DNA from 4 places in the Exiguobacterium sp. FSL W8-0210 genome. Region 4 is predicted to be linked to each of the others. Evidence: riboswitches for the same ligand, from Rfam matches in the RefSeq annotation. Region 4 holds a riboswitch; each other region holds the start of a gene.

The links. Region 4 has a riboswitch for S-adenosylmethionine ahead of MKY22_RS15725 (LLM class flavin-dependent oxidoreductase). Riboswitches for the same ligand answer to the same signal wherever they lie in the genome.
Region 1: linked by a shared signal. The riboswitch ahead of mtnK (S-methyl-5-thioribose kinase) and the one ahead of MKY22_RS15725 (LLM class flavin-dependent oxidoreductase) in region 4 are both predicted to bind S-adenosylmethionine.
Region 2: linked by a shared signal. The riboswitch ahead of MKY22_RS14465 (alpha/beta hydrolase) and the one ahead of MKY22_RS15725 (LLM class flavin-dependent oxidoreductase) in region 4 are both predicted to bind S-adenosylmethionine.
Region 3: linked by a shared signal. The riboswitch ahead of MKY22_RS13470 (methionine ABC transporter ATP-binding protein) and the one ahead of MKY22_RS15725 (LLM class flavin-dependent oxidoreductase) in region 4 are both predicted to bind S-adenosylmethionine.

Annotation. Positions count from the first base shown of each region.
Region 1 is NZ_JBBOUK010000001.1:442,644-450,789, forward strand. Features, by position in the region: gene MKY22_RS02390 (pentapeptide repeat-containing protein) at 1-408, shown strand, start outside; gene MKY22_RS02395 (MBL fold metallo-hydrolase) at 477-1,232, opposite strand; gene MKY22_RS02400 (arsinothricin resistance N-acetyltransferase ArsN1 family A) at 1,293-1,781, opposite strand; gene MKY22_RS02405 (1,2-dihydroxy-3-keto-5-methylthiopentene dioxygenase) at 1,905-2,441, opposite strand; gene MKY22_RS02410 (methylthioribulose 1-phosphate dehydratase) at 2,458-3,078, opposite strand; gene MKY22_RS02415 (2-hydroxy-3-keto-5-methylthiopentenyl-1-phosphate phosphatase) at 3,075-3,734, opposite strand; gene MKY22_RS02420 (2,3-diketo-5-methylthiopentyl-1-phosphate enolase) at 3,731-4,921, opposite strand; SAM riboswitch class I at 4,992-5,093, opposite strand; SAM riboswitch class I at 5,298-5,401, shown strand; gene mtnK (S-methyl-5-thioribose kinase) at 5,480-6,646, shown strand; gene mtnA (S-methyl-5-thioribose-1-phosphate isomerase) at 6,643-7,692, shown strand; gene MKY22_RS02435 (sugar ABC transporter substrate-binding protein) at 7,704-8,146, shown strand, end outside.
Region 2 is NZ_JBBOUK010000001.1:2,792,918-2,801,063, forward strand. Features, by position in the region: gene MKY22_RS14445 (M20 family metallopeptidase) at 1-673, opposite strand, end outside; gene MKY22_RS14450 (MetQ/NlpA family ABC transporter substrate-binding protein) at 696-1,514, opposite strand; gene MKY22_RS14455 (methionine ABC transporter permease) at 1,534-2,184, opposite strand; gene MKY22_RS14460 (methionine ABC transporter ATP-binding protein) at 2,174-3,202, opposite strand; SAM riboswitch class I at 3,289-3,392, opposite strand; SAM riboswitch class I at 3,642-3,743, shown strand; gene MKY22_RS14465 (alpha/beta hydrolase) at 3,811-4,569, shown strand; gene MKY22_RS14470 (thymidine kinase) at 4,651-5,265, opposite strand; gene MKY22_RS14475 (DedA family protein) at 5,449-6,099, shown strand; gene MKY22_RS14480 (type B 50S ribosomal protein L31) at 6,135-6,380, opposite strand; gene rho (transcription termination factor Rho) at 6,472-7,845, opposite strand.
Region 3 is NZ_JBBOUK010000001.1:2,582,851-2,590,996, reverse strand. Features, by position in the region: gene MKY22_RS13500 (FN3 associated domain-containing protein) at 1-852, shown strand, start outside; gene MKY22_RS13495 (hypothetical protein) at 907-1,263, opposite strand; gene MKY22_RS13490 (CAP domain-containing protein) at 1,614-2,492, shown strand; gene MKY22_RS13485 (GNAT family N-acetyltransferase) at 2,579-3,076, shown strand; gene MKY22_RS13480 (MetQ/NlpA family ABC transporter substrate-binding protein) at 3,132-3,947, opposite strand; gene MKY22_RS13475 (methionine ABC transporter permease) at 3,975-4,640, opposite strand; gene MKY22_RS13470 (methionine ABC transporter ATP-binding protein) at 4,630-5,643, opposite strand; SAM riboswitch class I at 5,728-5,833, opposite strand; gene MKY22_RS13465 (aminotransferase class I/II-fold pyridoxal phosphate-dependent enzyme) at 5,896-7,083, opposite strand; gene MKY22_RS13460 (alpha-glucosidase) at 7,232-8,146, shown strand, end outside.
Region 4 is NZ_JBBOUK010000001.1:3,026,746-3,034,891, reverse strand. Features, by position in the region: gene MKY22_RS15750 (nitroreductase family protein) at 1-50, opposite strand, end outside; gene MKY22_RS15745 (MarR family winged helix-turn-helix transcriptional regulator) at 52-507, opposite strand; gene MKY22_RS15740 (YczE/YyaS/YitT family protein) at 662-1,327, opposite strand; gene MKY22_RS15735 (DUF817 domain-containing protein) at 1,481-2,266, shown strand; gene MKY22_RS15730 (DUF975 family protein) at 2,460-3,098, shown strand; SAM riboswitch class I at 3,209-3,314, shown strand; gene MKY22_RS15725 (LLM class flavin-dependent oxidoreductase) at 3,390-4,448, shown strand; gene MKY22_RS15720 (ATP-grasp domain-containing protein) at 4,445-5,392, shown strand; gene MKY22_RS15715 (hypothetical protein) at 5,469-5,936, shown strand; gene MKY22_RS15710 (NUDIX domain-containing protein) at 6,163-6,543, opposite strand; gene MKY22_RS15705 (ABC-F family ATP-binding cassette domain-containing protein) at 6,609-8,146, opposite strand, start outside.

The DNA.
Region 1 (8,146 bases), 2.6 Mb from region 4:
TGCGACTTAACCGGATGTCACTTCCAAGAAACTCGTTTTCACCGTGTGTCCTTCGCCGGATGCCGGATGACGGGTGTTCAGTTCGAAGATTGTACGCTGGACCATTTAACGATTCAGGAAGGGCTTGCGGATTACGTACAGTTCATTCGCAGTACGGTCCGTCATCAACACTGGAGCGAAACGACGATGAAAGAAGCACAGTTCTTCGAAGTGAAGCCGACCCATTGGAAACTCGAAGCGGTCCGGCTTACGGATAGTCAATGGATTGAAACACCGTTAAAAGGTCTTGACCTCCGGCAGACGGAACTCTCTGGTATTACGATCGATCCGCGATTTTTACCAGGCGCTGTCATTACGGAAGAGCAAGCAGTCGCCTTTGCTCGCTTGTTAGGTCTTGTCATTCCATAACAAAAAGAAGTCCTGCTTTCGATTGTTACTCGAAAAGCAGGACTTCTTTTTAGTGAAGGTTACTGTTCTTAAAATGACATCGTTTCGCCATCCTCTGGAATCAGGAAATGGGCAGAAAGGTGGAAGGCGGCTAAAAAGTCAGCAATCATATCACGTCGCAAGAGACAGTGGTTGACGGACTCGAGGTGCGAGACGATGATCGTCGCTTCCGCCGCCGCTTCGTGTACGGCAAGGAGATCACGCTGTGACATCGTAATCGGCTCTCCGGTCAAGAACTGGGCGGCGCCACTGTTGACGACGATGATATCGGGTGTATGTTGTTCGATTGCATGCGCGACCTCGTCGCACCAAATCGTATCACCGGCGATATAAAGTGTTGGTTCGTCCGGATGGGTGAGGACGAGCCCAGACACACGTCCCATCCGTTCGCCGATTTCACCGACACCATGCTGTCCACCTGTTCGATGGACCTGGATATCACCGATCGTTACACCAGAATCGAAGGAAGAGACGTTCGTGAAGCCGGCTTCTCGGATGTGCTGGGCGTCTTCTTCTTGCTGCGCATAGAGTGGCAAATGCTTGGGTAGAAGTTGTTTAGCAGCATCATCGAAATGATCGGCATGCAGATGCGTGACGAAGATGGCGTCAGGATCGAGCAGTGTGTTGACATCGACCGGTAAGTCGACGAGTGGATTGGCGACGGCATTTGGTGTTTGACCGAAGGGAGGCAAGCTGCTTTTTTCGCCGAGGAACGGATCAATTAGTAAGACTTGATTGGCATACGTGACAACGAGTGTTGCATTACGAATTTGTTGAATATCCATTAGGTTCATCCTCTCTCAATGACTCGGATTGACTATTCCCCGTCTGGCATTCAATGAATCCTATCGCAAGCGTTTCTCCATCGCCATGACGTCGACATATTCACCGTTCAACTGTCCTTGCTCCTTAAACGTTCCGACGATCCGGAATCCAGAGCGGATATAGAGTTTTTGTCCGATTTTATTGAATGGGAAGGTGAAGAGAATGAGTTTATGCATCTGATGATCACGGGCGTGTTGCTCAGCCGTTTCAAGCAAACGTGTGCCAATCCCTTGTCCACGATGAGTCCGGGTGATATAAACCGAAATCTCACCGACGGATGCGTAGACAGGACGCGGATTATACGGATCGAGGGAAATGAAGCCGAGGACACCTGTGTCATCTTCAGCGACATATCCGGCATATCGATCGGTGCGTTCTGCATACCACTGGGTCATGAAGGATAAGTCCTTTTGGTCGGTCTCAAGCGTTGCGATTCGATCTTCGATGCCTTCGTTATAGATGGCGAGAATCGCTGGTAAGTCGTGTTCCGTTACGGGACGAATATGCATACGCTCACTTCCTCATCGCTTTTCCTTCATTATATCGGTTACGTGTCAATGTAGTGATATGTTTGTGCGATAAGAAAAGCGCTGATTTCCTTCACATAAAGGAAATCAGCGATTATATCGTTCTTAAGAGACCGTTGACGTCTCGTTTTCATAAATCGGAACCCAGCCGTCTGTCGTGACGAAGATCCGAACAGCAACGACTTTACGATCGTCTTGAAGCGTAAAGTAGTGGCGTGTGTTAACAGGAACGGAAATCAAATCACCAGGATTGAGTTCGATGTTATAGTAGCCGACTTCTTCGTCTTTGATCGCGAAGACGCCATGACCGCTGACGATGAAACGAACTTCATCATCCGTATGGTGATGTTCTTTCTGGAAGTTGACGAGCAACTCATCAAGGTTCGGTGTCGTATCCGAAAGTGAGATGATGTCAGCTGTCTGATACCCACGACGTTCTGATACGTCTTTGATTTCTGGAGCGAACGTATCGAGAATCGTTTGTTTGTCTGCATCCGTCAGTGTGAAGTTTTCAACGAGAGGCGCTGGAAGTTTCGAAACGTCCCACTGTTCGTAAAGAACGCCGCGTGACGCGAGGAAGTCAGCGACTTCCGTTTGATCCGTATACCGTGTGTTTGTTTCTTGGAATAAGACTGTTGCCATGAGATGATTCCTCCTTTTAATGAGTGGATTGACGGCATGATTGCAACGTCAACGTGTAATTGAATAAAAACTCGAAGGCTTCGAGGTGTTTCTTTGCTTCAAAGGCGGTCGGTGCCCAGACCGTGATCCCGTGATTGCGGATCAGGACAGCACCACTGTCTGCTGTGACATGAGGTGCAAAAGCAGCGGCAAGCGTCGGAATGTCCGCATGATTCGGAATGATCGGTACCGTGACCGTCGCATCCTCTTCCCAGTGTCCGAGTGCCTTGATGATTTCTTGACCGGAAAAGGTGATACTGCCTTGATCGCCATAGAGTTCCGAAATCACATTGTTCGCAATCGTATGGACATGCAGGGAACAACCGGCGTCCGTTCGATTGAACACTTTGACATGGAGTAATGTCTCAGCGGAAGGACGCCCGGATTGCTCACCGATCAATTGACCGGTCGCATCGACATGAACGAAGTCGTCAGGAGTCGTCTGTCGCTTATCTTTCCCGCTTGCTGTCACAAGAAATTCAATCGGAATAGCAGACGTCCGAATGGCGAGGTTACCACTCGTACCAGGGAACCAATCGCGCGCCGCAAGCTCTTGTTTGATGGCGCGTAGCTCTTCATACCGTCGCATGAATGTCATGTTGTCACCTCCGCTCGTGTTAAATCATGAACGATATCGTGGAACGTCTCAAAAGGTGTATAGGCGATATCATTCTCTTCACACAACGTGATCAGATAATCACGGGCATAGACACGATCCGCTTGTTTTGCGAGTTCGAAGTCCGTCACCGAGTCACCGATGACGATGATGACGTCACCGTCTTTACGTAGTGTCCGGGCAACGGACGTTTTACAACAGCCGCACCCGTTCGTGCAATGGGCATCGCAGGCGTTTGGCCAATCGATATGGACGAATGGACCACTGAAATCGGCGACGTTACAGTAAATCTGTTCTTGGTCGAGGAATGGCGCTAAGATTGGTTCGACGAAAAAGTCCATTCCACCGCTGACGATCGAAAAATCGATGCCTTGACGACGACTGTACTGCAGTAACTCCGAAAATCCGTCGCGAATGACCGCACGCTCCAACAAAAAGTCAAGATAGGCTGTTTTTCCGTCAGACGGCAGAAGTGCGAACATTTGCCCGACACCACTCTGAATCGATAACGTCCGGTCGAGTACGCCGTGTTTCAACGGTTCGAAGTCACTCGCTGGCGCAAATGCCTGCATGAGTGCGATGATGTTATCTTGCGTCGTCACAGTACCGTCGAAGTCACAAAGAATCCGTACGGTCATGACTTGATCCCCCAAGCGTCGAGGGCGATTCGTAATTCTTCATGACGCGATGCTGCCGTCGATAGGGATTCATTTGCGAGTGCCGCATCGAGTGCCTGACGGAAAGCGATGACACCAGCCGCAGCACCTTGCGGATGACCATGTACGCCGCCGCCAGCGTTGATGACGGAATCGATCCCGAAGTCCCGTACGAGTTGAGCGACGAGTCCAGGATGAATACCGGCTGAAGGAACCGGGAAGATCGATTTCGTCTGACCAAGACGGGTCGCTTCGACCGCGATACCACGAGCGACATCCTTTGGCAAAGCGACATTGCCGTAAGGAGACGGGAATAGCGTCAAGTCTGCTCCAGCAGCACGCGGTAAAGTGCCGAGTAAGACAGGAGCTGCGACTCCGTGATTCGGGCTAGCAATCAACGCACCGCTATATGCCGGATGATTGAAGATCGGAACGTTGATTTCCGGATCACTCGCCAGTTCGCGTAAGACGTCGAGTCCGTATGTGAAGGTATTCAGCAAGAAAGCAGTCGCTCCAGCATCAATCAATCGCTTGGCTTGATCCTTGAGCGTAAAGACGGGACCACTGAGTGTGATCGCATATAACGCACGTTTACCGGTCCGTTGGAAGTGAGCATCGATGACCTCACGTCCGATCCGTGCCCGGTCAATCGTCGGTGTCAACGGATTGTCGTATAGGATCTCATCGTCTTTGACGAGATCAATCCCACCAGCGAGTTGTCCTTCGAGTTGATCACGAAGGAACGATAAATCGCGTCCGATGACTCCTTTGAAGATGCTCATTAATAATGGGCGATCTTCGACACCGATCAAGGAACGGACCCCTTCGATCCCGAATTTCGCACCTGGAAAGTCCGACGTAAATGTATCGGGTAGTAGCAATTCCGTTAATTTGATTTCACCGTCGAGTGAGAGTTTCCCGAAGACGGTCGTCAGAATCGCAGAAAAGTCGCGCGATACATTGTGTTCCGGGTAACGAATCGTGATATAGCCTTTACCATCGCGCTCTTCGGTATGTACGACTTCCCCTTTGAACGAGGCGAGTTGTTGTTGTTCGAGATGATTCAGTTCCGTCCAAGAACCGACTGTCAGACCAAGCGCGAGTTGTTCAGCGCGTTGCTCGAGTCGATCACGGGCAGTCAATTGATAAGTAGCAGTGATATAAGCCATGTCTTTCCTCCTTCAACAAAAAAATGGTCTCTCGTCAGCGACAAGAGACCATGAATGATTCGAACGTGGACTCTTATCTGTCAGCTTAGTAGCTGCAAGAATTAGCACCGTGCCAAAAGGTCGGTTGCTGCGACATCGTAGGGCTTGTCCCTCCGTCTGCTCTTGATAAGAATTGGATGAAATTGTGAAATCTAATTGCAATTTTTACATGAGAATCGTGACTTGTCAAACTTTTTTAGAAAATTTATTTTTTTGAAAATACTCTTTCTATAGATGACTTAAAAATGATGTCCGTTTCTGCTTGATTTCGATTTGACAGCGAGGAAGTCGATTGCGTAAGATTCAAATCAATATCACACACGACAACTACATACGACTCTTATCGCGAGTTGGCAGAGGGAATTGGCCCGATGACGCCGCAGCAACCGACCACTTGGCACGGTGCTACATCCAACAGACGTTTCGTCTGAGAGATAAGAGGACGCAGTGACTTTCCTGCGCCTCTTTTCGATGACGAAAAGAGGCGCTTTTTCGTGTATCACATAGGGGGAAACTGAGATGACATATAAAGCATTCACAGAACAGGACGCGATTGATCGTGTTCGGACATTAGGACTGATCGGCGATGGAGCCGTCGAAGCAGAAGAGATTGGCGACGGGAACCTCAACCTCGTCTTTCGGATTCGAGAAGGCGAACATCGCTTGATTCTAAAACAAGCACTCCCGTACGCGAAAGTCGTCGGTGAGAGCTGGCCACTATCACTCGAGCGGGCGTGGATCGAGCAATCCGCACTCCGTGAATTCGCCCGGCATGCCGTGCCGTTCGTACCGCGTGTCTTTCATGCTAGTCACGACGAGGCGTATACGGTCATGGAAGATCTTTCACATCTGACAATCGTTCGAAGCGGTTTACTCGCAGGTGAACAGTATCCGTTGCTTGCGGAACATATTGGTTCTTATCTCGCTCGGACTTTATTCCATACATCGGACTTTGCGCTTGGTCCGGTTGAAAAAAAACGTGTCGCCCGAACGTACTACAATCCGGACTTGTGCGACATCACGGAAAAATTAATCTTCACGGATCCGTTCCATGACGCGGAGACGAACGAGATTGAAGCCGGGCTTGAAGAAGAGGTGGCACGTCTGTGGGCGGACGATGAGTTGAAACGCGAAGTCGCAAAACTCGAAGCGCTTTTCATCACAAAAGGAGATGCGTTGCTACACGGCGATCTACATACAGGAAGCATCTTTGCTTCGGCAACGGAAACGAAAGTCATCGATCCAGAATTCGCCTTTTATGGTCCATTCGGATTCGATGTCGGACAGTTCATCGCCCACTTATTCTTTGCAGCATACCCGGATTATTCAGCACTTCGTGATGCCCGGATTCGCGACATCGATACGTTCTGGCTGACGTTCGCTTCGACGTTCCGCGCCTTATGGGAACGCGAAGCCGTCGAACCATTCCGGACATCGGGACTCGTCGACGATGTACTGAGCACGATTCTACAGGATGCACTCGGCTTTGCCGGTTGCGAACTGATTCGTCGGACGATCGGACTCGCACCGGTCGCTGATTTAGAAACGATTAGTTCTATGACGGAACGACTAGAACGAAAACAACATGCTTTACGTTTAGGATCGGCGTTAATCAAACGTCGGACCGAGTGCCGGACATTTGATGATTTACGAAACTTCGACGTAACGGAGGAACTTAGCCGATGAGTACATTCGTTCAAAGTATTCGTTATGAAGACCGTGTCTTGACGATTCTCGATCAGACACGTCTACCGCAGGAAGAACACTATGAAGTCATTACCGATCTTGCACAAGCGGTCGAAGCGATTAAACAACTGCGCGTCCGAGGGGCGCCTGCGATCAGTTTATTTGGCGGATTCGTACTCGTTCAAGAGGCGTACCGGTTTGAAGCAGAACTGTCGATCTATAAGCAGATTTTGCTTGAGACATCAGCGACGTTACTCGCGACACGACCGACGGCTGTTAACTTACGAAATGTCCTTGATCAATTGAATCCAATCATTCAAGACGGGACGTCGGTAGAAGAGATCCGCGAACGGCTCGAGCAGCGGACGATTGCCTTATACGACCAGGATGCGCAGACGTCACGTCAAATCGGGATTCATGCACTGGAATTGTTCCAGTCAGGCAACCGGATCCTAACGATCTGTAATGCTGGATCGATTGCGACCGCTGCTTATGGAACAGCACTTGCGCCGTTCTATATCGCAAAAGAACGCGGCATTGAATTATCTGTTTTTGCGAGTGAGACGCGACCATTACTGCAGGGAGCACGACTGACGACATGGGAGCTACAACGTGCCGGCATCGATGTCACGTTAATTACGGACAACATGGTCGCCCATACGCTGAAAGAAAAACAGATCGATGCGATCATCGTCGGTGCCGACCGCATTACACGAAACGGAGATACCGCGAATAAAATTGGGACGTTCCAATTGGCATTGCTCGCGCAAGCTTTTGGTATTCCGTTTTACGTCGCAGCACCGCTCTCGACGTTCGACTTCTCGCTCGTTTCCGGAGACGCGATCGAAATCGAAGAACGTGATCCGCAAGAAGTGACGACTGTCCAAGGTGTCGCGACAGCACCGGAAGGCGTCGCTGTCTTCAATCCGGCGTTTGATGTCACACCACACACATTCATCACGGGCATCATCACCGAACTTGGTGTCATCACGCAACCGAATGAAGAAACGATTGAACAATTAACAGGGCTTCAACCCCTCGGATAAGGAGATATGTCATGAAGAAACTAGCTTACGCCGTCCTAGCACCGGCACTGTTACTAGCGGCTTGTGCGAATGGAGAAGCCACGACGACGAAGGTCGTCAAGGATGTACCAAAAGGGGTTCAATCGGACGTCAAGATCGCCGTCATCCGCAACCTAGCATCGGATGATCATACGAAACAATTCCTTGATGGCGCACGAAGTGAAGGCGAAGCGCTTGGCTTTAAAGTCAGCACGTTCATTTCGGAAGGTAACGACGTCAAGTTCAAGGAGCTTGTCGCGCAAGCGATTCAGCAAGATTATGATGGGCTCATCATCTCGCATGGTAAGGAAGACTACGCCTATGACATGATTAAACCAGCGGTCGACAAAGGGCTGAAGGTCGTGACGTTCGATACGGTCACGAAGAAAAAAGGAACGGCGTTAAAAGGTGTGACGGAAACATTCCAAAACGATCA
Region 2 (8,146 bases), 230 kb from region 4:
GGATCCGGACATCGTCTGGTAACTGCTGACGTAAGGCATTGATTCCGTTGAAGAGTTGAATGACAGCGTCGAGGGCGTTGATGCCTTCTTCCGGTGACGCCGCTGCGTGTGCCGGACGACCCGTAAAGGCAAAGTCGAGTGGATCGACCGCAAGGGAAGAACCCGTGATCCGTGTTTGTCCCGACGGGTGGACCATCAAGGCCGCATCGATCCCTTCCAGTAACTGATGTTTGACGAAACTGCCTTTCGCACTACCGTTCGGTCCACCTTCCTCGGCTGGTGTTCCAAGGACAACGACACTCCCGCCGACTTCATCGAGCACTTTACTGAGCGCGATCGCCGCTGCGACGCTCGTCGTGCCGATGATATTATGACCGCACGCGTGACCAATACCCGGCAACGCATCGTATTCAGCAAGAAAGGCAATCGTTGCGCCTGGTCGGTCGCTCGATTTCTTCGCGAAGAACGCGGTATCGTGCCCCGCGACGCCGAGTTCTACTGTAAAACCTTCCGCTGTTAGACGCTCCGCATGGAGCCGCGAAGCAAAGAATTCCTCGTTCCCGATTTCCGGCGTTGCATGAATTCGGTGACTTGTCTCAAGATACGATTCTCGTTTTTGTTCGATGTCCTGTTCAATCGTCTCTACCCATGTCGTGCGTACTGGTGTCGTCATACTGTCCACTCTCCTTTTGAAATTATTCGCCGATATCGCTCAGTGGAACGAACGTCGGGATCGTACTGCCTTTGTATTCTTTTTTGATGAAGGCCGCGACATCTTTTTGTTGATACAGCGATGCGATTTTTTTCAGTTCTTTTTTGTTCTTGTCTTCTGTTCGTGTTGCGATGATGTTGATGTATGGTTTTGCTGTCTCGTTCTCATGAACGATTGAGTCCTTGATCGGGTTGAAGCCAGCGTCAACGGCGATACCATTGTTGATGATTGATGCCGCGACGTCCGGTAAGACGCGTGGCGTTTGTCCAGCGACGATCGGAACGATTTTCAGCTTTTTCGGATTCTCGACGATCTTATCGACCGAACCGTTGCCATCGAAGTCGTCCGGTAGCTTGATCAGACCTGCTTCTTGCAGTAACAAGAGGGCGCGTCCCATGTTCGTCGCTTCGTTCGGAACAGCGATTTTTCCGCCAGTTGGAATGTCTTTGACATCCTTGTATTTATCCGAGTAGATCCCCATCGGTGCGATGACAGTCGTCGCAATCGGCGATAGCTTCAAGTTATGTTCTTTCTTGAAAGCGTTGAAGTAGGAAATCGTCTGGAAGGCATTGGCGTCGATCTCACCCTCAGCCAGTGCCATGTTCGGCTGGACATAATCGGAGAACTTGACGAGTTCGATTTTGATGCCTTCCTTCTCTGCTTTTTTCGCGACATAATCCCAAACTTGTGTGTCTGAACCGCTGACACCGAGCTTGATCGTCTTTTCGTCTTCTCCTGATGCTGCGCACCCGGCAAATAAAATCGTCGTGAGTGTTGCTCCAATTGCTACTGCTTTTTTCATGGCTGAATCGCTCCCTTGATTAATGTCTTCTGATTTTTCGTGCGACGATGTTGCCTGTCGTCTGTAAGCCTTGGACTAAGATGACGAGAATCCCGACCGTGATGATCATGACTTTCGTATCAAACCGTTGATAGCCGTAAGTAATTGCTAAGTCACCCAAACCGCCACCACCGATGGCGCCTGCCATCGCCGACGCCCCGATCAAGCCGACCGTCGCGATCGTTAAGTTCAGGATGAGTGAACCGAGTGCTTCCGGTAGGAGGAAGCGGAAAATCGTTTGAAACGGTGTCGCGCCCATCGCTTCTGCTGCTTCAAGAACGCCTTTATCGACTTCGAGTAAAGAACTCTCGATCAGACGCGCCATGTACGGTGCAGCGTAAAAGACGAGCGGAACGATTGCGGCTTCTGTTCCGATCGATGTCTGAACGATCAAGCGCGTCAACGGGATGATCGCGACGAGTAAGATGATGAACGGAATCGAGCGGAAAATATTGACGATACTGTTGAAGAACGTGAACAACGGAACATTTTCAAGTAACGCTCCTTTTCGCGTGACGACAAGCAGGATACCGAGTGGTAAGCCGATCAAGGTCGAGAACAAGAGCGAAACGGATACCATCGTCATCGTCTGCAAGAATGCTGTCCAGATATCACTGTAGTTAACTAGCATCAGCGAGCACCTCCTCAACGGTTACCTGCGCCTGATCGATGTAGTGTAACGCTCGTTTCACTTCTGTCGTCTCACCGATCAGTTCAACGAGTAATGTGCCGAACGGCGTATCCTGCAACTCCGTGATGCTACCGTGCAGGATATTGACATCGACGTCGAAGCGTTTTGCGACTTGCGATAAGAGTGGTTGTCCGGTGTGATGTCCAAGGAAGTGAATCTTATAGATTGGATTCGCATTCCGGGACTCGATCAACTGACGAATCGACGCTGGAATCTCGTCATGCATGACGGAGCGAACGAAATTTTTCGCTGTCTCAGTCTGCGGGTTTGAAAAGACATCAAAGACCGTTCCTGACTCGATCAACTTTCCAGCTTCAATGACGGCGACCCGGTCGCAAATCTCCCGGATGACGCCCATCTCGTGGGTAATCAAGAGAATCGTGATCCCGTACTCGGCATTGATCCGTTTTAATAACTGAAGAATATGATGTGTCGTCTGGGGATCAAGTGCTGACGTCGCTTCGTCACATAAAAGGACGGAAGGTTGCGTCGCGAGTGCCCGGGCGATACCAACGCGCTGTTTCTGCCCACCCGACAATTGATCCGGATAATGATCTGCTTTGTCCGCGAGATCGACGAATTCGAGTAACTCCGTCACCCGGCGGCGAATTTCGTCTTTCTTGACGCCTGCGAGAACGAGTGGTTTCGCGACATTCGTAAAGACCGTGTTCGCATTCAACAGATTGAAGTGCTGAAAGATCATCCCGATCCGTTGTTTTGCTTGGCGTAACTTTTTCGGAGACAGTTGCGTTAAATCTTCCCCATCGACCGTCACCGTTCCTGACGTCGGTCGTTCTAACAGATTGACGCAGCGGAGCAGTGAACTTTTTCCGGCACCGCTAAAACCGATGACCCCAAAGATTTCACCTTTTTCGATCGTCAGGTCGACACCGTCGAGCGCTGCAATCGTCTGATCTTTCGTGACGTACGTTTTTTTGACTTGATGAAATGCAATCATTCCGTTTTCCCCCTTCATTCAACAAAAAAGGTCCCTTCTTGAGAAACAAGAAGAGACCTGGATCCGCACAGTGGCAGAATCCACTCCACTCATCTCTCAGACATCTGTCTGATGGAATTGGCACAGTGCTCATAATGAGTCTGTTGCCGAGGTTTCGTAGGGCCAGTCCCTCCACCTCTCTGGATAAGTATTGCGGTATGAAATTCGTATGTGTGTTGTTGTGTTGTTGCTTATGTCGTAAAACTAATTTTTACATTACGGGTCGAACCTTTAAAAGTCAACCAACTTTTCAAAAATAATCCATTTGGCGCATATCGATGGATGAACAAGTTATGAGTTAGCTTACTGAACGGATCATGATTCGTCAAGAACGATTTGACAAGTCATTTTCGGTCGTGCTACCATCGTTTCAATGATTAATCCGACAATTCCAATATGATATTTATCAAGAGTGAACGAGAGACCTGGCTCTATGACTTCACGGCAACCTGCAATCTGTAAGGTGCTCCGACCAGCAAAGCGCGGCTTTGGATGATACGGTGAAAAACTCGTGGGCGTCCAAGCAGTGACGTCGACGAGTTTTTTTCATGAATGGAGGAAAAATAGTAATGATGAACTATCCTGTATTGACTGGTGCTGAAGCATTTTATCTTCAAGGTGGACCGATCGGCATTCTAATCTGTCATGGTTTTAACGCCACTCCGCAGAGTGTCCGGGACGTCGGTGAGGCATTTGCTGCCGAAGGTTTTACCGTCTATGCCCCGCGCTTACGTGGACATGGAACGAACGTCCGCGAGTTTGAACAATCGACTGCTCGATGTTGGAAGCAAAGCCTGCAAGACGGCTATGAACGTTTACAAGAAACATGCGATCAAGTCTTCGTCATCGGTCAATCGATGGGTGCGACGCTTGCGTTGTCGCTCGCTGCTGACGGCATTCCGTTTGCCGGCATCATTACGATCAATGCCGCACTCTCCGTTCCATCCTATGAAGCACTTTCGTTCGAGGACGGTCCACAGTACTTACCGGAAGGGGCACCGGACATTAAGCGAGCAGCCTTCGAAATCATTTATGACCTCGTTCCGAGCCGTTGTGCGTTCGAACTCGTCCGTCTAATGGATGAGACAAAAGGACGCCTCGGATCCATTCTCCTGCCGACATTGATTCTCTACTCGGCGACCGATCACGTCGTTCCGCCGTCGAGCTCGGATTATCTGCACCAGCACATCGGGACGAATGATAAACGAATCTACTGTCTCCTCAACTCGTACCACGTCGCGACCCTCGATCATGATCAGGATTTGATCGTGCGTGAGACGATTCGTTTCATCGAACGCTCGAGTCGTTTCTCACAGGAAACGGGATAAAAAAAAACAGCTATTCGTCTTCACTTAGAAGCGAACAGCTGTTACATCAAAGGACGACCATCATCGGTTCGTCTTTTTTGTTTATCCTTTTTGGTGTTGCATCGTTTGGAGCGGCTTCGGCTTTCCTGGCACTTCATGGCAGTGGCGGCACCGTGGCTCATACGATTCTGAAGCGCCGACTAAAATGATCGGATCATCATAGTTCGCTGGTTTTCCATCAATCAAACGTTGTGTCCGGGAAGCCGGATCGCCACATGAGAGACAGATCGCCTGAAGTTTCGTCACAAATTCTGCGCGCGCCAGTAATTCCGGCATCTTGCCAAATGGCTCTGCCCGGAAATCCTGATCGAGTCCTGCACAAATGACGCGTTTTCCGTCTTGCGCAAGTGCTTCGATGACTTGAACGATCTCATCATCAAAGAATTGAACTTCATCAATTCCGACAATTTGTGTTTCTTCCGCTACTGCTGCATAGAGATCACGACTCGTCGCCATTGGAATCGCCACGACGGAATTTCCGATGTGAGAGACGACATGCTCTTCATGGTACCGGTCGTCGATTGCCGGCTTGAATACTTGAACGGGCAGTTTGCCGTACTGTGCCCGTCTGACACGACGAATCAACTCTTCCGATTTCCCGGAAAACATACTACCACAAATTACTTCGATCCAGCCGTACTGATTTATTACATGCATCATCGTCCGACACCGTCCTCTAAAAATAGTCACTTTAACGAGTATAGCTCGAAACGGTATTGAGAAAAAGGGTTGACTTCCGGAAATCAAAATTCATTTTTTCTTTACCTAGAATTTTTGTCCTTTCATTCCAACCTTCATCCATTTCCTGTACACTAAAGAAGAAGATTCTCGCGAAAGAAGGTGTCCCCGATTCATCATCTCTTACATGACATTCTGCACCAATATGGCGCCCTTGGTCTTTCCGTCCTTCTCGCAGGTGGTATCGTGGGATTGCCGGTTCCTGATGAGACCTTGCTCGTCCTGTCCGGTTTTTGGATGCATCAAGGCAATCTACCGCTGTTCGGTACGATTCTTGCCGCTTACGCTGGCAGTTGCATCGGAATGACGATTAGCTACGTGCTGGGCTTAAAACTCGGCATGCCCCTGTTGCATCGCGTCGGACCAAAGATGCGCATCTCAGAAAAACACATTCTCTCCGCTGAAGCCGGATTTCGTCGTTACGGCAAATCGGTCTTGATCATCGGTTACTACATACCTGGTCTTCGCCAACTCTCTGCTTTTTTTGCAGGTGTTTCAAAAATGCCGTTTCGCATTTTTGCGAGTTACGCGTATACAGGTGCTTTGATTTGGGTCAGTGTGTTCTTGGGCGCCGGCTACTTTGTTGGTCGTCATATCTCGTTCCATAAAGTCGTCGACTACATCTTGGCACATCCAGATGCCATGCCGTACTTGATCGGGATCGTCGGCGGGATTGCTTTCTCGTTCGTCTTAAAGACGTACCTTACGTACCGTTCGCAATACAGCCTATACAAAAACAGCCTGCTTCCGTAATGGAGGCAGGCTGTTTTTTAAGAACCGGCAAGTAATTACTTGCGGCCGTATTTTTTGTTGAAGCGATCGACACGACCATCTGCCGCGTTGAACTTTTGACGACCTGTGTAGAATGGGTGCGAGTCTGAAGACACATCCACACGGATGAGTGGGTACTCGTTACCATCTTCCCAAGTGATCGTTTCGTTCGAAGAACGAGTAGAACCGCTTAAGAATTTGTACTCAGTCGTTGAATCCATAAATACTACTTTGTTGTAGTTAGGGTGAATTCCTTGTTTCATGGTTGATTTCTCTCCTTCCGCCCTGGTCCATTTGCTGAGCCAGAGTAAGTTACCTTCCTATACTAAACGATTTTTTTACGCGTCGCAATAGTTATTTTTCCGTCGTTGCTTCCTTCTTGACGGTACGCGGTTTAGCAGGTGCACGTCGGACCGTCTTCTTCTTTTCTTTCTCAAGTTCAGCAAAAAATTCTTCATTATTTTTCGTGTCGCGAATCTTACGCAGGAACGTATCGACGAACTCGTTCGACTCGTTCATCGTCCGACGAATCGTCCAGAGCGCATCGAGTTGCTCTTTCGGAAGCAAGAGTTCTTCCTTCCGCGTACCTGATTTGCGAATGTCGATTGCTGGGAAGATTCGGCGTTCCGACAGCTTACGATCGAGATGTAGCTCCATGTTTCCTGTTCCTTTGAATTCCTCATAGATGACGTCATCCATGCGGGATCCCGTCTCGACGAGTGCCGTCGCAAGAATTGTCAAACTGCCACCATGTTCGATGTTTCGCGCCGCACCAAAGAACCGTTTTGGTTTGTGGAACGCTGCTGGGTCAATCCCCCCTGAAAGCGTCCGTCCGCTTTGCGGCACTGTTAAGTTATACGCACGAGTCAAACGCGTGATCGAATCCATCAAGATGACGACATCTTTTTTATGTTCGACAAGTCGCATCGCCCGTTCAAGGACAAGTTCAGAAATCCGCACATGGTTGTCCGGTGTTTCGTCGAACGTTGAACTGACGACGTCTGCTCCCGGAACTGAACGCTCGATGTCAGTTACTTCCTCTGGTCGCTCATCGATCAATAGAATGATCAGCTCGACATCCGGATGATTCTCTTGAATCGAGTTTGCGATTTCTTTGAGGAGTGACGTCTTCCCTGCTTTTGGTGGTGCGACGATCAAACCGCGTTGTCCAAACCCAACTGGTGCAATCATATCCATGACACGAACCGATAAATGACGCGGCTCTGTCTCAAGACGCATTAAACGATCCGGATAGATCGGTGTCAGCGCCGGGAAGAACAAACGGTTACGCGCTGTATCCGGTGCTTCGCCGTTGACGGCTTCCACACTAAGTAACCCTTGGAAACGTTCGTTTTCCTTCGGTGGGCGTACTTTACCTGTGACGACATCACCATTACGTAGATTGAAGCGTCGGATTTGAGAAGCGGCGATATAGATATCTTCAGAGGATTGGGAATAATTGATAGGGCGAAGGAAGCCGAAGCCACCATCGTTTTGCATTTGTGGATTACCAGGGATGACTTCAAGTACCCCTTCGAGGAAATAAAGACCTGTTGATTCCGCCTGTGCTTTTAGAATCTTGAACATCAACTCACGCTTACGGGCTTCCCGATATTGCGGGACATTCTTCGTCTTTGCGATTTCATATAATTCTTTTAATGTCAGCTGGCTCAATTGAGCCAAAGTATAGGAACGTTCAGGTTTATCTTTTTTATCAGTTGTTGGCATGTTTTTCACCTATTCTTTATAAATTCAACTGCATTCAGCATACTTCCATACATACATCAGGAGGTATGTAATTTCTTTCGTGAACTAAAGGTATCATATTTTTTTAAATTCGTCGTCAACAATCCTTTGCGTTTCTTACTTTGTAATATTCAAGGATATTATTTCAGTTATGTTACAAAAGCATCTATTTTGTCTTCTAACTGAAAAAACGTTTTTAAGGGCGCACATGCTAAGATATTCCTGCAGACAAAATTCTTACACAGTTGTAAGGTTCACTGCTTAATTACACACTTAATGATTT
Region 3 (8,146 bases), 440 kb from region 4:
GCACCAGGTGAAAAAGGTGGCGCGACGGAAGCCGTTACGGTGGAAAATGGTAAGTTAACGAAAAACCCGGGTCGTATCCAACCGACGGATCCGAACTTCGCGAGTTCACGGAAACCGCTCGTCGCAGAATTCCTTTTCAACGGTGATTCGTACCATGTCATCGTCAACCACTTCAACTCAAAAGGTGGCGACGGCGCTGACTTTGGTAAAAACCAACCGGTCGTGCGTAAAAGTGAAGTCCAGCGTCATGCGATTGCGAACATCGTTCAGGACTTCGTCTCTGAATTGAAGACGGAAGTCAAAGACTCGAATGTCGTCGTTCTCGGTGACTTGAACGACTTCCAGTTCTCGAAAACACTTGATATCTTAAAAGGTGATAACTTGTGGAACACAGTCGACGATCTTCCAGAATCAGAGCGGTACTCGTATGTCTATAACGGAAACGCTCAAGTGCTCGACCATATCTTGATCTCGAATAACTTGAAGTCGTATACGTCGTCTGATATTGTCAATATCAACTCAGAGTATATGGAAGCAGATGGTAGCGCGAGTGACCATGATCCAGCGATTATCTCGATTCAAGGTGCAGAGACGGTCGTACCGGTCAAAGGAAAAGCAGAAGTCGGAAACTGGCGTGCTGTTCAAAAAGGAAAACATATCTTCATCGAACGTCAAGGCAGTTCGAAGTGGGAGAAGGTTGGAGAAACACATGCTGATCAGCAAGGAAATCTTCTCGCTCTTCGTGTATCACAAGACAACCCAGCTATCCAAGTGAAAACGAAAAAAGGTAAAACGCTGTGGCTTGAATTAGCGAACGGCTATAAATTACAAGAAACGAAAAACTATCAATAATATGACAACGGACCTTTTTGACGAAGAAGGTCCGTTGTTTTTTTGAAAGCGGACTTAGCGGTCCGCTTTTTTGCGTGCTGGAATTAAAAGCGAAAGAAGTGAGAGCGTGCTGATGGAAAGCGTAGAAATTAAAGCAATCGGTAGAGGGATGACACGGAACATATAAGTGAAGTGGATCAAGATTAAAAAAAGGATGATAGCAAGACCAGGAATGAATTTCTTAGAGAGAAGCATACCTGATCCGGGTACGAGCAACTCGAAACCGAGCCGTTGATTCAGGCGGACATCTTCATGTGCATTAGCCAAGCTAAACGATACGGTCAACGCGACAAGAATCATCCAGCCGGAAAATAAGTATTGTTGAATCGGTAAAAAAGCAATGGATTCATAAATGAAATACAGTAAAACCATAGGTCAACTCCTTCATATCATTATGTTATTTGGAAAAGCATTGAAAGTTTGGCTTACGAATTCTAATGATACCGAGTCGAGAATCGGAGAGCAATCAAAAATCGCTGAGAACGAAATAAAAGAATGTTCACACATTTTAATAAAAGGGAAAAATCATTTATTATGTGTACTAAATATTTTCAAGAATCGACTAAACAAAAGCATTTGGTCTAAATGGGAGCGTTCTCATGAAATGTGTCGGATTTATGGACGAAAGATGTGATTTAGACAAATGAGAGCCGATGACTGTTCGAAGAAATGATTTTCTTTTAAAATAAAGGTAATGAAATAGAAGGAGGCGAAACGAGGGCATGAAAAAATGGCTAATCATCGGAGTAGCAGCAGTAGCCTTTTTCGGCTACGAAAACATTCCAATGGAACAAGCAGAAGCCGATTACCCGAAAAGCGGCGGCAAGCTGATTGATCGATATAGCAGTGAATATCCGGGATACGACTGGGAAGTCAGACGGACATCAACGGAGGAATTCGTCGCCTTGACGAAGGATGGTAAGGACTACGGGAAGTATCGTTTCAAGAACGGCGTGACGACGCAAGGCGCGGTCTTGAATAAGGATACGGAATCTTCCTTGAAGAAAAAAGGTTGGACCGCAGTGAAGTCCTATCGTAAAGGCAACACGAACTACATGTTGAATCTGGATCATGCCGCCGTCTACGAGAAGAAAGGCAATTACGTGACATATTTCTTCGATCAACATGACGGCAATAAAGTCAAAGCGACGCTTGCGATTCCAAAAGACGTCGAATCGAAGAAAGAGGGCTTCTACGGTACTGCGTCGAATGCGTTACGAACGACAGATGAGAAACTGATGCTTCGGTTGATGAACTGGGAACGAGCCGACTATAAATTAAATCCGTTAGCACCGTACACAGCACTGAAGCCGGTCACACGAGGTCACAGCGAAAACATGGCGAAGAATAATTTCTTCTCGCATACGGATCCACAAGGTCGTGACCCGTTCGATCGAATGGAACAAGGCGGTATCAAGTTCATGGGAGCCGGTGAGAATCTCTCAATGGGCTATCCGAACGTCTTTGCTGCGCATTGGGGCTTGATGAACTCGAAAGGACACCGCGATAACATCCTTCAAAAGAGCTTCAAGCAGGCAGATGTCGGTGTAGCATTCCGAGATGATTCACCGTACTTCACGATTAATTTCCGAACACCTTAATAGAAGAATGGAGGACGATATCGCTCGATGTCGTCCTCTTTTTCATGGAACGGTTTGTACTATACTACAGGCAGGGGGTGGAGCAGTTGAAAATACGTCAATTGACGGTTGATGATGCAACTCGTTACAAAGCACTGCGGTTAGAAGCCTTACGAAACCATCCTGAGGCATTCGGCTCTGATTATGAAGCAGAAAAAGATCGACCCATCGAACGGTACGCAACTCGTCTTGAAAGCGAACAGTCGATGACGTTTGGTGCGTTTCATGAAAATGAACTCGTCGGTGTCGTCACTATCGTCTGCCTGGGGCCGGTCAAAATGCGACATCGAGCGAATTTGTTTGCGATGTACGTCACGCCAAGCGCCCGAAAACAACAGGTCGGACGACAACTCGTAGAAGAGGCATTATGTACATTAAAGCAGCATCCTGTGATTGAGCAAGTCCATCTCTCGGTCGTCCGGACGAATGAAGCTGCTAAAGCGTTGTATCGATCACTTGGTTTTGAATCATACGCGATCGAACCACGGGCGCTGAAAGTCGATGATACCTATCATGATGAAGAGCTGATGTGGTATCGGTTCTAACACAAAACAACCGGATTTCAAAGAGATTGTCTCTTTGGAATCCGGTTGTTTTTTATCAGTTTGCCCATTCAGGCTTGCTGAAGCCTTTGAATGATTTTTCGATGACTGTGTTGAACGCATCCGATTCGACAGCTGCCTTCAAATCTTTTGCGACTTGTGAGTCCGCATCTTTCGTTTGGACAGCGACGAGGTTCCGGTACTTCTCGTCCATTGTCTCGAGCGCTAACGCATCGAGTAAATCGAATTTCGCAGCCAAAGCGAAGTTCCCTGGAACGGCTGAGATATCGACGCTTTCGACGGCGCGTGGTAGTTGAGCCGCCTCGAGTGGTTTAATGACGAGTTTCTTCGGATTCTTAACGATATCTTTCTCTGAAACAGTCAGTGGATCAACATCTGGCTTCAGTTCAATCCAGCCTTGTTCCGCAAGTAAGTTCAACGCCCGCGCTTGGTTCGTCGGATCATTCGGCGTCGCGACTTCAGCACCCGTCTTGACGTCGTCAAGTGTCTTCGCCGTCTTACTATATAGTCCCATCGGTGCCGTCGGAACGGTGATGAGTCCTTTTAGGTCGAGATTTTTTTCTTTAGAGAATGTCTTCAGGTAAATCGAGTGTTGGAATAAGTTAGCGTCGATATTGCCGCTACCGAGCGCGATGTTCGGTTGGATATAATCACTGAACTCGACGATTTCGACTTTGTAGCCTTGCTTTTCAAGTTGTGGTTGAATCGCTTGTTTGACCATATCGCTATAAGGACCGCTTGTCGCCCCGATCTTGATCGTCTTGTCTTTTTCATCAGCGCTGCTGTCTCCACATCCTGCGAGGACTCCTGCACCGAGTAAGGCTGTTGCTAAAAAGGCGTATCGTTTTTTCATGATTCCACTCTCCCTTTGTATGTATGATTAGCGTTTATCTGTTTTTCGCGCCAGTTGATTCCCAAGTGCTTGAATGCTTTGGACGATGACGATGAGGACGACGATCGTCACGATCATGATGAGATTATCGTAGCGATAGTAACCGAAACGGATCGCGAGGTCACCGACACCTCCGCCGCCGACGATCCCAGCCATTGCCGAGAAGCCGATCAAACTGATCGTCGTTAGCGTGATGCCCTGAATGATGCCAGGGAGTGCTTCTGGTAAAAGGATACTGACGATGATCCGTAATGGTTTCGCACCGCACGCTTCCGCTGCTTCGATCAAACCAGGTGGAATCTCACGCAGTGATGTTTCGACGAGTCGTGCGAGAAACGGAATCGCTGCGACACTGAGGCTGACGGATGCTGCTGTCGGACCAATCGTATTATCAAGCAAAAATTTCGTTAATGGAATGAGGGCAACAAGCAAGATGATGAACGGCAAGGACCGGACGATGTTGACGACGAAGTCAAGGACACGTCGGATGGCAATGTTTTGAAAGAATAAACCGCGGTCGGTGACGAACAAGAGAATCCCGAGCGGAATCCCGACGACCAATGCGAAGGCAAGTGAAATTCCGACCATCCACGCCGTCTCACCGAGCGCCTTCAAGAGCTCAGGTAACATCGTTTGAATACGATCAAGCCACATCCTGAATCACCTCGAGTGTATGAAGTTCCGTCGCGAGCCAGTCGAGGGCAGGTGCGATTTGATCGGAGGATCCCGTCAAGCTGACGATTAGGACACCAAAAGCGACGTCTTGGATGTAATCGACTTTTCCGTGCAGGATGCTGACCGAGATATCGTATCGACGGATGGCTTCCGACAACGTACTTTCACCGGTCTTCTCGCCCGTGAACTGTAGGCGGATGATCTTTCCCGGTGTCGCTTGCAAGATGCGTTCCGGTAGCTCGATCTGGAGTGCCGTGTCGACGTAATGTTGTGTCACCGGATGTTTGGCTTGACTGAACAAATCGTATGTAGAGGCAACTTCGACGACTTCCCCTTGAGACATGACCGCGACACGATGGCAAATCTGTTTGACGACATCGATCTCATGCGTGATGAGGACGATCGTCAATCCGAGTCGTTCATTCAAATCTTTCAACAAATCTAAAATCTGCAGCGTCGTGACCGGATCAAGGGCAGAGGTCGCTTCGTCACATAACAAGACGGTTGGATCATTCGCGAGTGCCCGGGCAATCCCGACGCGCTGTTTCTGTCCGCCGCTCAACTGACTCGGGAAGTTCGTCTCAAATCCTTCAAGTCCGACGAGCGAGATGAGTTCGCGAATTCGCTCCGGGAAATCTGCTCGTTTGACGCCAGCGGCCTTGAGCGCAAAAGCGATGTTATCCGCGACGTTGCGCGACTGAATCAATTGGAAATGCTGAAAGATCATTCCTGTCCGCAAGCGAAGTTGACGCAAATCTGCTTTTGACATCCCGCCGAGCGAGACACCGTCGACCTTGACGGTTCCCTGTGTCGGATGCTCAAGCCCATTGATTAGGCGAAGCAACGTACTTTTACCGGCACCGGATTCACCGATGATCCCAAAGATTTCTCCTTTTTGGATCGTCAAATCGACATCCCGTAATGCAAAAATCGGGGTCCGGTCTCGAACGAACCGTTTTGTAATGTGTTTGAATTCAATCATCCGCTCATCTCCTCATACAAAAAAAGTCGCTTTTTCCTAGTAGCAGAGCAACCAGAAAAAAGCGACGAAAGTGTAAGATTTCGTAACTTATCTCTCAGAATGAAAATCATTCTGTAGGATGTGGCACCGTTCCTTACAGGTGGTTGCCGGACGTCGTTGGGCCTAATCCCTCGGTCGCTCTCGATAAGTAGTTATGCTGTTGGGATTTACTTTAACGGAAATGATTCCCATCTGTCAAATGTTTTTTCAGAATTATTCCGCAACAGGTGTCCGGAACAGGTTGAGCGTTCCGATTCGATCGACGGCTTCTTCTAGACGTTCGACGTCAGCAATCAAGCTGATCCGTACGTAGCCTTCACCGTATTCGCCGAAGAAGGATCCAGGGGTTACAGCGACGTGTGCTTCGTCAAGCAGGTGATCGGTGAAGCTTTGGGACGTGTATCCTTCAGGCACCGGAAGCCAGACGAAGAAGGAACCGCCCGGTCGTGGTCCGCTCCAACCGATTGCATCGAGTTTAGCGAACAAGGCATTACGTCGTGTTTCGTATAAGCTACTTAACTCACGGACACATGTCTGGTCACTCGTCAGGGCAACGGTCGCTGCATGTTGGATCGGTGTGAAGGCACTGACGTAGAGATGTTCCTGATACGTCTCGATGCTTGAGATGACGGACGGATTTCCGATCGCGAAAGCGATTCGGAAGCCAGACATGTTGAAGCGTTTCGAGAGTGAGAACAACTCGATTCCGACCTCCTTCGCCCCTTCCGTCTGCAAGAAGCTTCGTGTGGGACCATCAAAGCTGATGCCGCCGTAGGCTAAATCATGGACGACACAAATATCATGGGCATCCGCGAAGGCAACGGTCTGTTCGAAGGCTTCTGCTGTCGCTGTCGCACCTGTCGGATTACTCGGGTAATTGAGGAACAACATCCGGGCGCGCTCGACATCTGTCGTATCAAGTAAATCGTAATCCGGCAGGAAGTTATTTTTCTCAAGCAATGGAAGTGTAATCGGGTAAGCACCAGCAAGTGCTGCTCCAGACAGGTAATCCGGGTACCCCGGATCCGGGACGATGACACCTTCTCCAGGATTGACGATCGTTTGTGGTAAGGCGACGATTCCGGCTTTACTACCGAGAAGAATTGCGACCTCGGTTGCCGGATCGATCGTGACGCCGAATTCGTTCGCATAAAAGCTCGCGACGGCTTGCTTTAGAAAATCATGTCCACGAAATGGTGGATATTGAAGGTTTGTTGGCTCATCGATCGCCTGTTTCAAGGCGTCGAGAATATGTACGGGCGTCGTTTGATCGGGTGTTCCTTGACCAAGGGTAATGACATCATGTCCGGCAGCTTTCACAGCACCGATCCGGTTCGCAAGTTCAGCGAAAACGGGAGCAGGAAGCCGATCGATGGCGATGGATGGAGCGAAATGTTTCATGGATGTGTGCCTCCTTCGTAGTATTGTCGTCAAGGATAACGAATATTCAGTCAAAAGAAAAGAACTTTTTTGAAATTCAAAAAAATCGTCCAATAAACAGGTACAGATATGTGGAGCGGGAATAGAGAGTAGGGAGAGGAGTGAGGAGATGAAGCGAGCTAGCTGGAAAGAAGCAGTCGTCTATCAAGTCTATTGGCGCAGTTTTAAGGATTCGAATGGGGACGGCATCGGTGATTTGCGAGGTGTCATCGACAAGCTAGATTACATCGCATCGCTTGGTGTCGATATCGTCTGGTTAAATCCATGTTACCGTTCTCCAGACATCGATAATGGCTATGATATTGCCGATTATTACACGATCATGGACAAGGCGGGGACGATGGGCGATCTACAAGAGTTGATCACAGCGGCTCACGGACGCGGCTTAAAGATAATTCTTGATTTGGTCGTCAATCATACGAGTGACCAGCATGACTGGTTCCGTCAGTCGCGGGACCGAATCCACGACAAGGATGATTGGTACATCTGGAAAGATGGAACGAAAGAGACGCCCCCGAACAATTGGCGGTCTTACTTTGCGCCGAACCCGTGGACGTGGAGTGAAGAGCGCGAACAATATTATTTCCATTCCTTTGCGAAAGAACAACCGGACTTAAACTGGGAACAACCGGCTGTCCGGCAAGCGATCTACGACATGATGAACTGGTGGATCGCTCAAGGGATTGACGGTTTCCGGATGGACGTCATCAACTTGATCAAAAAACGTTCGCTTGAGGATGTCGTCAATCCGTTTAATCTATCGTATCTCGGGAATCAACCAGGTGTGCACGACTTCCTTCAGGAAATGCATGCGAACGTCCTTGCCGGGAAAGACTTGTTTACAGTTGGTGAGATTCCGTTCGTCGGTCCAGAAGACGGTCTGTTATATGTCAGTGAAGAACGTGAAGAACTTCGAACGCTGTTTCACTTCGAAATCGCGGACGACATGGAGGCGATGGACCTTTTACGATTCAAGGAAATTCAGAAACGATGGTATGACGTCTTATACCCATTAGGTGTCAAT
Region 4 (8,146 bases):
CGGCGTCCTTTGACGATTTCCATGAAGTCTGTTTGAGTTTGCGTTGCCATATTAAAGCGACTCCTCTTTTAATTTAGGTAATGTTTCGGCGTTCGCTTCGATGCGTTGAATCATCTCAGCTAACGTCCGTTGTTCTTCAGCAGAGAATCCTTCGAGTAAGTTCTCGAGGAACTCCTCTTTTTGTTCGCGTAATCGTGCAATGCGCGTCGCCCCTTGTTCCGTTAAGGAAACAAGAATCACCCGATTGTCAGCGGCTGAACGCTCGCGAGCAATCATCCCTGTCGATTCCAGGTGTTTGAGGTGACGGGTCACCGCCGCGTGATCGACATTGACGCGTTTTTGCAATTCTTTTTGACTGATCGTTTGATCGACTTGTAGTTGAGCAAGTAGGTCCATTCGCGTCTGACTGAAACCATCCGTACAGAGATCGAATTTTTGAGCAATCGTCTTATTGACGGAGACGAGTGCATAGATCAAACGTCCTTTTTCGGTGCAGGAAATACTCAATCCATCACATCCTTCCCTTCGTTCGAAGAAACCTTTGACGTATCAAAGATTGATATGTAAACGAATATAACGTGTTTATTTTGATGACGCAACTTATCTGCTTCTGACATAAAAAAAGATATCATTCACGCGGAATGATATCGAGTCAGGCGACTTAGCTAATTTGGCGTTCAGACGCTGGAAGTCCTTTTGCATCAATTGCTGCAATGATCCGGCGGAAATAGAACAACCAAAATTGCAGGAACGGTCCGATCAGGAAAATCGAGAGGATCGTACCGAAGAAAACAGGTCCTCCAAGCAACCAACCGATGCCGCATGCCGTGACTTCCATGATCGTCCGCATCAGACGAATTGACGTTCCGAAGCGCTCTGCAAGTGTCAGCGTCAACCCATCACGTGGACCGGCCCCGTATCCAATAGCGACATACAGACCAGCGCCCATCCCAATGATGAAGATACCGAAAATCAGCCAGAGCGTATTCAACCAGATCGACTCAAAAGAAGGTAAGAGATGAGAACCAAGAACAAGATTCATGAAGACACCGACGAAAATCGCGTTGACGAGCGTTCCGATTTGCGGTGTGACGCGGTCTAACGCGTACTTCACGAAAACGAGTAATAGACCGACAAGCAAGATGATCGTTCCGACGGATAGCGGCGTCTTCTTTTGGAGACCAAGATGTAATACATCCCACGTCGAGACACCGAGTTCAGCCGTGATCATCATCGATGAGCCGAGAGCGAGTAAAAATAAACCGAGTAGGAAGAGTCCCCACTTTAACGTAGCGCGTAATAACCAGGAAGCACGATGACGCGTCATGTCTAACACCTCATTTCTTAAAAATAATTGATTCGTTAACTGTATCATGAGGAAAGTAGAAGAAGAAAGACGAAATTTTCCGTTTTTTCCATCTTAAGAAGGAGGGGAAGGTCGAAAGAGAAACGTATACTGAAGAAAAAAGGAGATGACAGGATGAAAGCGATCCGGCACCTGATTCGTTTTACATACATAGAAGCCATCTGTTGTGTCTTTCCCGTCATGATTTTCGCAGCGCTTGCTCTTTCACGTTATCTTCCTGCTGAACCGATCGCGCGATACGATCTCCTGTTGCTATGGTGTCTTCTCGTCCAAATCGTCTTACTTGTCACGCGTTATGAAACGCTGGAAGAGTTCAAACTGATCTTACTCTTTCACGTGATTGGTCTAGCACTTGAACTGTTCAAGGTGAACGTTGGGTCTTGGAGTTATCCGGAACAGGCTCTAACGAAAGTGGCTGGTGTTCCCTTGTATGCAGGATTCATGTATGCAAGTGTCGCAAGTTATGTCTGTCAAGCGTTCCGAAGATTTCATTTACGCTTCACAGCATTTCCACCGCCTTGGCTTGCGATCAGCGTCGGCAGTCTCGTCTATCTCAACTTCTTCACCCACCATTGGATCTTCGATGCACGCTGGCTATTGATGGTCCTCGTCGTCCTTGTCTTCTATAAGTCATGGGTTCATTTTACGATCGAGCAGACGATCTACCGGATGCCGCTCGTCCTATCCTTTTTACTGATTGCCTTTTTCATTTGGATCGCGGAGAACATCGTGACGTTCTTTAAAGGCTGGGTCTATCCGCATCAGGAAGGAGGCTGGGCAGTCGTTGATCTTGGAAAATTGTCTTCTTGGTTCCTGCTTGTGATCATCACGGTTTTGATCGTCATCGTCGCGAAATACAAGCGTCAGGATCCGGCTGTGGAGATATATCAGCGTACATAGACGAAAAACATGACATTTCGTTTGCGATGAAGCGCTTCGATGTTCAACGTTCGTTCTAACATGTGGACGACAACTTGAGCGTGCTTGGCTCAACCAGCAACGAGACGGGAAATTATTGAAAAAAGAGTGAAACATTAGAAATTTTAAGCCGTAGAGTAAGGTGAGAACTTATTTTTCAAGGAGGACCTTACTCATGTCATCTCAATTAAAGAAAGCAGCGAAGGAGTCGCTCAGCGGTCGTTGGGGATTTGCAGTCCTAGCTTTTCTGCTGTTTAGTATTATTCAGGGTGTTCCTAATTTATTTGGATCGGATATCGATGAGCCGTCTAGTAGTATAGATCTCGTTGTATCATTGGTGTCGATTTTATTGATTCCAGTAGGAGTCGGTTGGACATGGATTGCCATGTCGATTGCTCGTGGCGAAGAAACGAAAGTGACGGATTTGTTTGAGCCATATGGTATGTTCCTGAAAGTGGTGGGGCTGGCCATTGTTCAGTTCATCTTTATCGCGCTCTGGACGTTACTCTTAATCATCCCTGGTATCATCAAGTCATTCTCTTACTTGTTGACGTTCTACATCCTTCGGGATGAACCATCGATCGGTATTCTCGAGGCCATCACACGCTCACGGCAACTCATGGATGGACACAAGATGGAAGCATTCTTGCTCTTCTTATCGTTTATCGGTTGGGCGTTGCTTGTCATTGTTACGCTTGGTCTTGCTGTCCTATGGGTCGGACCATACTTCAGTGTCACGCTTGCCAAATTCTACGATCGTATTCGTGGGGAGCAAGCGCCAGAGCAGACATCAGATTTCGTCGCACCATACTAATTCCGAATCCCGACATCACGTCGGGATTTTTCTTTAGGGATAAATCCGATAGGAAAAGACGGTTTAATGGTTGCTTTAGTTCAATGAATTCTGTACGATGAATGCAATACATCTTATCTAGAGAAGTCGAGGGACTGGCCCGAAGACACTTCAGCAACCCCGCCGCTATGGCGGAAGGTGCTACTTCCAGGAAGGGATACCTTCTGAAGATAAGAGCGGACAGGACAAGATACCGTCGCTCTTTTCGAACTTCGAAAAGAGCGTTTTTTTTATCATAAGGGGGACGATGGAGTGGAGTATGGTTTTTGGTTACCGATTTTTGGGGGATGGCTACGTAACGTCGAGGATGAACAGATGCCAGCAACATTCGATTATGCGAAACAAGTCGCACAAACAGCTGAACGCATCGGCTTCTCGACGACGTTGATTGCGGAATTGAACTTGAACGATATCAAAGGCATCAAGGAACCGAGTCTTGAGGCATGGACAACGGCAGCGGCGATTGCTGCAACAACAGAACGCCTTGAGATCATGACAGCGGTTCGTCCCGGGTTCCATAATCCAGCGACGACGGCGAAGATGGCGGCAAACATCGATCAGTTGAGTGGAGGGCGATTTACGCTCAATGTCGTCTCAGCCTGGTGGGCAGAAGAAGCAAAACAATACAACGGTATTTTTACTGCACATGATGAGCGCTATGCCCGGACGGAAGAGTTCGTCACGGTCATGAAAGGACTATGGGCAGATGCGTCACCGTACAGCTTCTTCGGTCATCACTACACGATCGAACAGGCAGAACTCCATCCGAAACCTGTCCAGCGTCCGGGAATTAAGCTCTACGCTGGTGGAGAAAGTGAAGCCGGAAAACGGACGATCGTCGAACATTGTGATGCCTACGTCATGCATGGAGGCACTGTTGAAGAAGTAGCTCATAAAATCAATGACATGAAAATACGCCGGGAAGCGACGGGACACGCACCGCTTGAGAGCTTCGGTCTTGCTGCCTACATCATTTGTCGGGATACGGAAGAAGAAGCGCTTCTTGAGTGGCAACGCATCACGGACGTCAAGGAAGACAGCGCCGGTTATGCCGGTTATCAAGATTTCATCAGTAAATCGCAACTGGAACAACAGGTCGAGCGAAATGATTATTCCGTTTCGAACCGTGGTCTGCGACCGAACTTGATCGGAACACCAGAACAGATTGCCGAACGGATTCTAGCGTTCGAAGCCGTTGGTGTCACGTTACTCTTGTTACAATTCTCACCACAACTTGAAGAAATGGAACGCTTTGCTTGTGACGTAATGCCACTGGTCGAAGCGAAACGAAAGGTAGGTCAACAATCATGACGAAAATTCATATTCTCCACGAAAACCAAGAATGGACGGATCATCTCATCAAACGTCTCGAAGAACTCAAGTTGCCGTACGAGCAGTGGCACTTAAATGAAGGAATCGTACCGTTAGATGAACTGCCGCCAGAAGGTGTCTTTTACAGTCGTATGAGTGCGTCTTCGCATACGCGGGGGCATCGTTACGCGCCGGAGTTGACGGAAGGGGTCCTCGCTTGGTTAGAAGAGCATGACCGGACCGTCTTTAACGGAACGCGTGCGCTTCGTCTTGAAGTCAGCAAAGTCAATCAATACACGGCGTTGCGGAAGGCTGGGATTCGTGTACCGAAGACGACGGCTGCCGTCGGACGCGATCAAATCGTACAAGCAGCAAAAGAGATCGGTGTTTCGTCATTCATCACGAAACACAACCGTGCAGGGAAAGGTCTCGGCGTCCAGTTATTCCATTCGATTGAAGCACTTGAAGCTTATCTCGACGGTCCGACATTCGACGAACCAGTCGATGGCATCACGTTGATTCAAGAGTATATTCAAGCACCAGAACCGTACATCACACGTTGTGAGTTCGTAGGTGGAAAGTTGGTCTACGCGGTTCGAGTCGATACATCAGAAGGTTTTGAGCTTTGCCCAGCGGATGCATGTGTGATCGACGACTTGTTCTGCCCAGTTGGTGAAGAAGCGCCACAAACACCGATGAAGTTCCAAATCGTTGAAGGCTTCGATGACCCGATCATCCAAAAGTATGAAGCATTCCTCCAAGCGAACCAAATCGCGGTCGCAGGCATCGAGTTCATTAAGGATGCGTCAGGTACGATCTATACGTATGACGTCAATACGAATACGAACTATAATTCGGATGCCGAGGCAGCTGCAGGACGCTACGGCATGCTCGAACTAGCGAAGTTCCTCGGTGCAGCCCTTGAAACAAGCACAGTAAAATAAGAATCTGCTCCCGCCCTGTCACCGGACGTTACAAGACCGGATGACAGGGTATTTCTATAGAAAAGGGGGCGGATCTATGATTACGTGGAGAGAAGAACGACAGCTCGATATCCCGATTGAGGAAGCATGGCACTTGTTTGATCACACGCGATTGCAGCGTTTGATTCCAAACGTCGTCCAGCATGAGGTGATTGAACGAAAACCGGGTGTCGTCGGTTCGACGTATCGTCAAACGTACATGCAGGGCAACCGACTCGAAACCTACATCGTGACCGATTTAGCCTATACGAATGAGCCGGACTTTAAACAAAATACGATTGGATTCACGTTAGCTAAAATATTTAAGATTGAGATGACGTTTACGCTCAAACCACTTGGACACGCTCGTTGTCTGTTGATTTATACAGGAAAAAATGAAGGGGCAAACTTCGTTGGGAAAAGTCTCTTGTCACTCGGTGGCGAACGAGAAAACGAGAAAATTGTTCAGGCCTTGTTGCAACGTGTCGAAGAAGAGGCAGCGAAACAAAAGAAGAACAATGCATGAAAAAACGGATTCCCGCGCCTGAAAATCCGTTTTTTCATATCTTATCGATTCGTATACGATTTGTGACCACTCGGTAAAACGGATAGGCAGTCGACACCTTGATAACGTTCTCGTTTTCTATCGCTGGATCGAGCGATTTTGGATTATCAAAAAGCTTAGTTACCGACTACTATTTTTAAGTATAAATACGGTTATTAAATTTTCATTTAATCCAAAGATTATATCGTTACGATAGTCGACGCAAACGAGAAATCTGTGAATCATCTTGAAGCTCCTTTAATGGTCGAAACCGAACAGCTCGTAATTCTTGTTGATCAAGCGATAGTTCAGGATCGATCCCGAGTCGAGGTTCAGGACTATCTAAGACACGGCGAACGAGAAAACATGTCTCTGTTCCTTGATCCATTGAAATCTCGTAAAGTTTCCGTTCGACCGTGACGTGAAGATGCGTTTCTTCTAACACTTCTCGCACGACGGCATGCTCTTTAGTTTCACCGTTCTCGACACCTCCGCCGGGTAACGTCCAAAATGTCCGGGAAGGGGTATGTAACTCGACCATTAGAATCTGTTGCTCTTCAATCAACGCAGCGCATACGCGATGTCGCATATCGCATTCCTCCTTCAACGTGTTCAAAAAAGAGACCGAAACGACAGTTCCGGTCTCTTTTAAAATCATTGTGCGTATAACGCTGTTAATTGCTGTTGGATCGTATCGTTGTTCAAATACTCATCGTATGTCGTTTCTTTATCGACGATACCGTTTGGTGTCAACTCGATGATGCGGTTCGCGATCGTTTCGACGAACTGGTGGTCATGCGAGCTGAAGAGCATTGCGCCTTTATAAGCGATCAAACCATCGTTGAGTGCCGTGATCGATTCGAGATCCAAGTGGTTCGTTGGATCGTCGAGTACAAGGACGTTAGCACCACTGAGCATCGCTTTTGAAAGCATACAACGGACTTTTTCGCCCCCGGATAAGACAGATGCTTTTTTCATGACTTCTTCTCCTGAGAAGAGCATCCGACCGAGGAATCCACGGAGGAACGTATCGCTCTCATCTGCCGGTGAATACTGACGGAGCCAATCGAGGATCGTCTTATCCGAGCCTTCGAAGAATTCCGAGTTATCTTTCGGCAAGTATGATTGGGAAGTCGTGACGCCCCATTTGAATGTACCGCTGTCCGGTTCCATCTCACCCATAAGGATTTTGAATAGTGTCGTGATCGCGATATCGCTCTGGCTGATGAACGCGACTTTATCCGTCTTGTTCAACGAGAAGCGGACATTATCAAGGACTTTGACGCCATCGATCGTCTTCGAGAGACCATCGACCATCAAGAGATCATTTCCGATTTCGCGTTCTGGCGTAAAGCCAACGAACGGATAACGACGTGATGATGGACGAATGTCGTCGAGTGTGATTTTATCAAGCAATTTCTTCCGTGACGTCGCTTGTTTCGCTTTCGAAGCGTTTGAGCTGAAACGTGCGATGAAGGCTTGAAGTTCTTTAATCTTCTCTTCTTTTTTCTTGTTTTGGTCACTTGCCATACGCGAAGCAAGCTGACTTGATTCATACCAGAAATCATAGTTTCCGATATACAGTTGGATCTTACCGTAATCAAGATCCGCCATGTGCGTACAGACGTTGTTCAAGAAGTGACGGTCGTGGGAAATGACGATGACCGTGTTTTCGAATCCGATCAAGAATTCTTCAAGCCATTTGACAGCTTTCAGGTCGAGTCCGTTTGTCGGCTCATCGAGTAAAAGAATGTCAGGTTTACCGAACAATGCTTGGGCAAGCAAGACTTTAACTTTTTCAGATCCTGTCAGCTCAGCCATCGTTTTCGAGTGAAGGTCTTCCTTGATGCCAAGTCCTTGTAGAAGCATCGCTGCTTCCGACTCCGCTTCCCAACCGTTCATTTCAGCGAATTCACCTTCGAGTTCAGCAGCACGCATGCCGTCCTCATCTGAAAAATCTTCTTTCATATAAATCGCATCTTTTTCTTTCATGACTTCATAGAGACGTTTGTGTCCCATCATGACTGTTTCGATGACTTGGAATTCTTCGTATTCGTAATGGTTCTGGCGAAGGACGCCTAAGCGTTCGCCTGGTGTGATGATGACATCGCCTTGTTGTGCTTCAATGTCACCAGCGAGAATTTTCAAGAACGTTGATTTACCGGCACCGTTCGCACCGATCAGACCGTAAC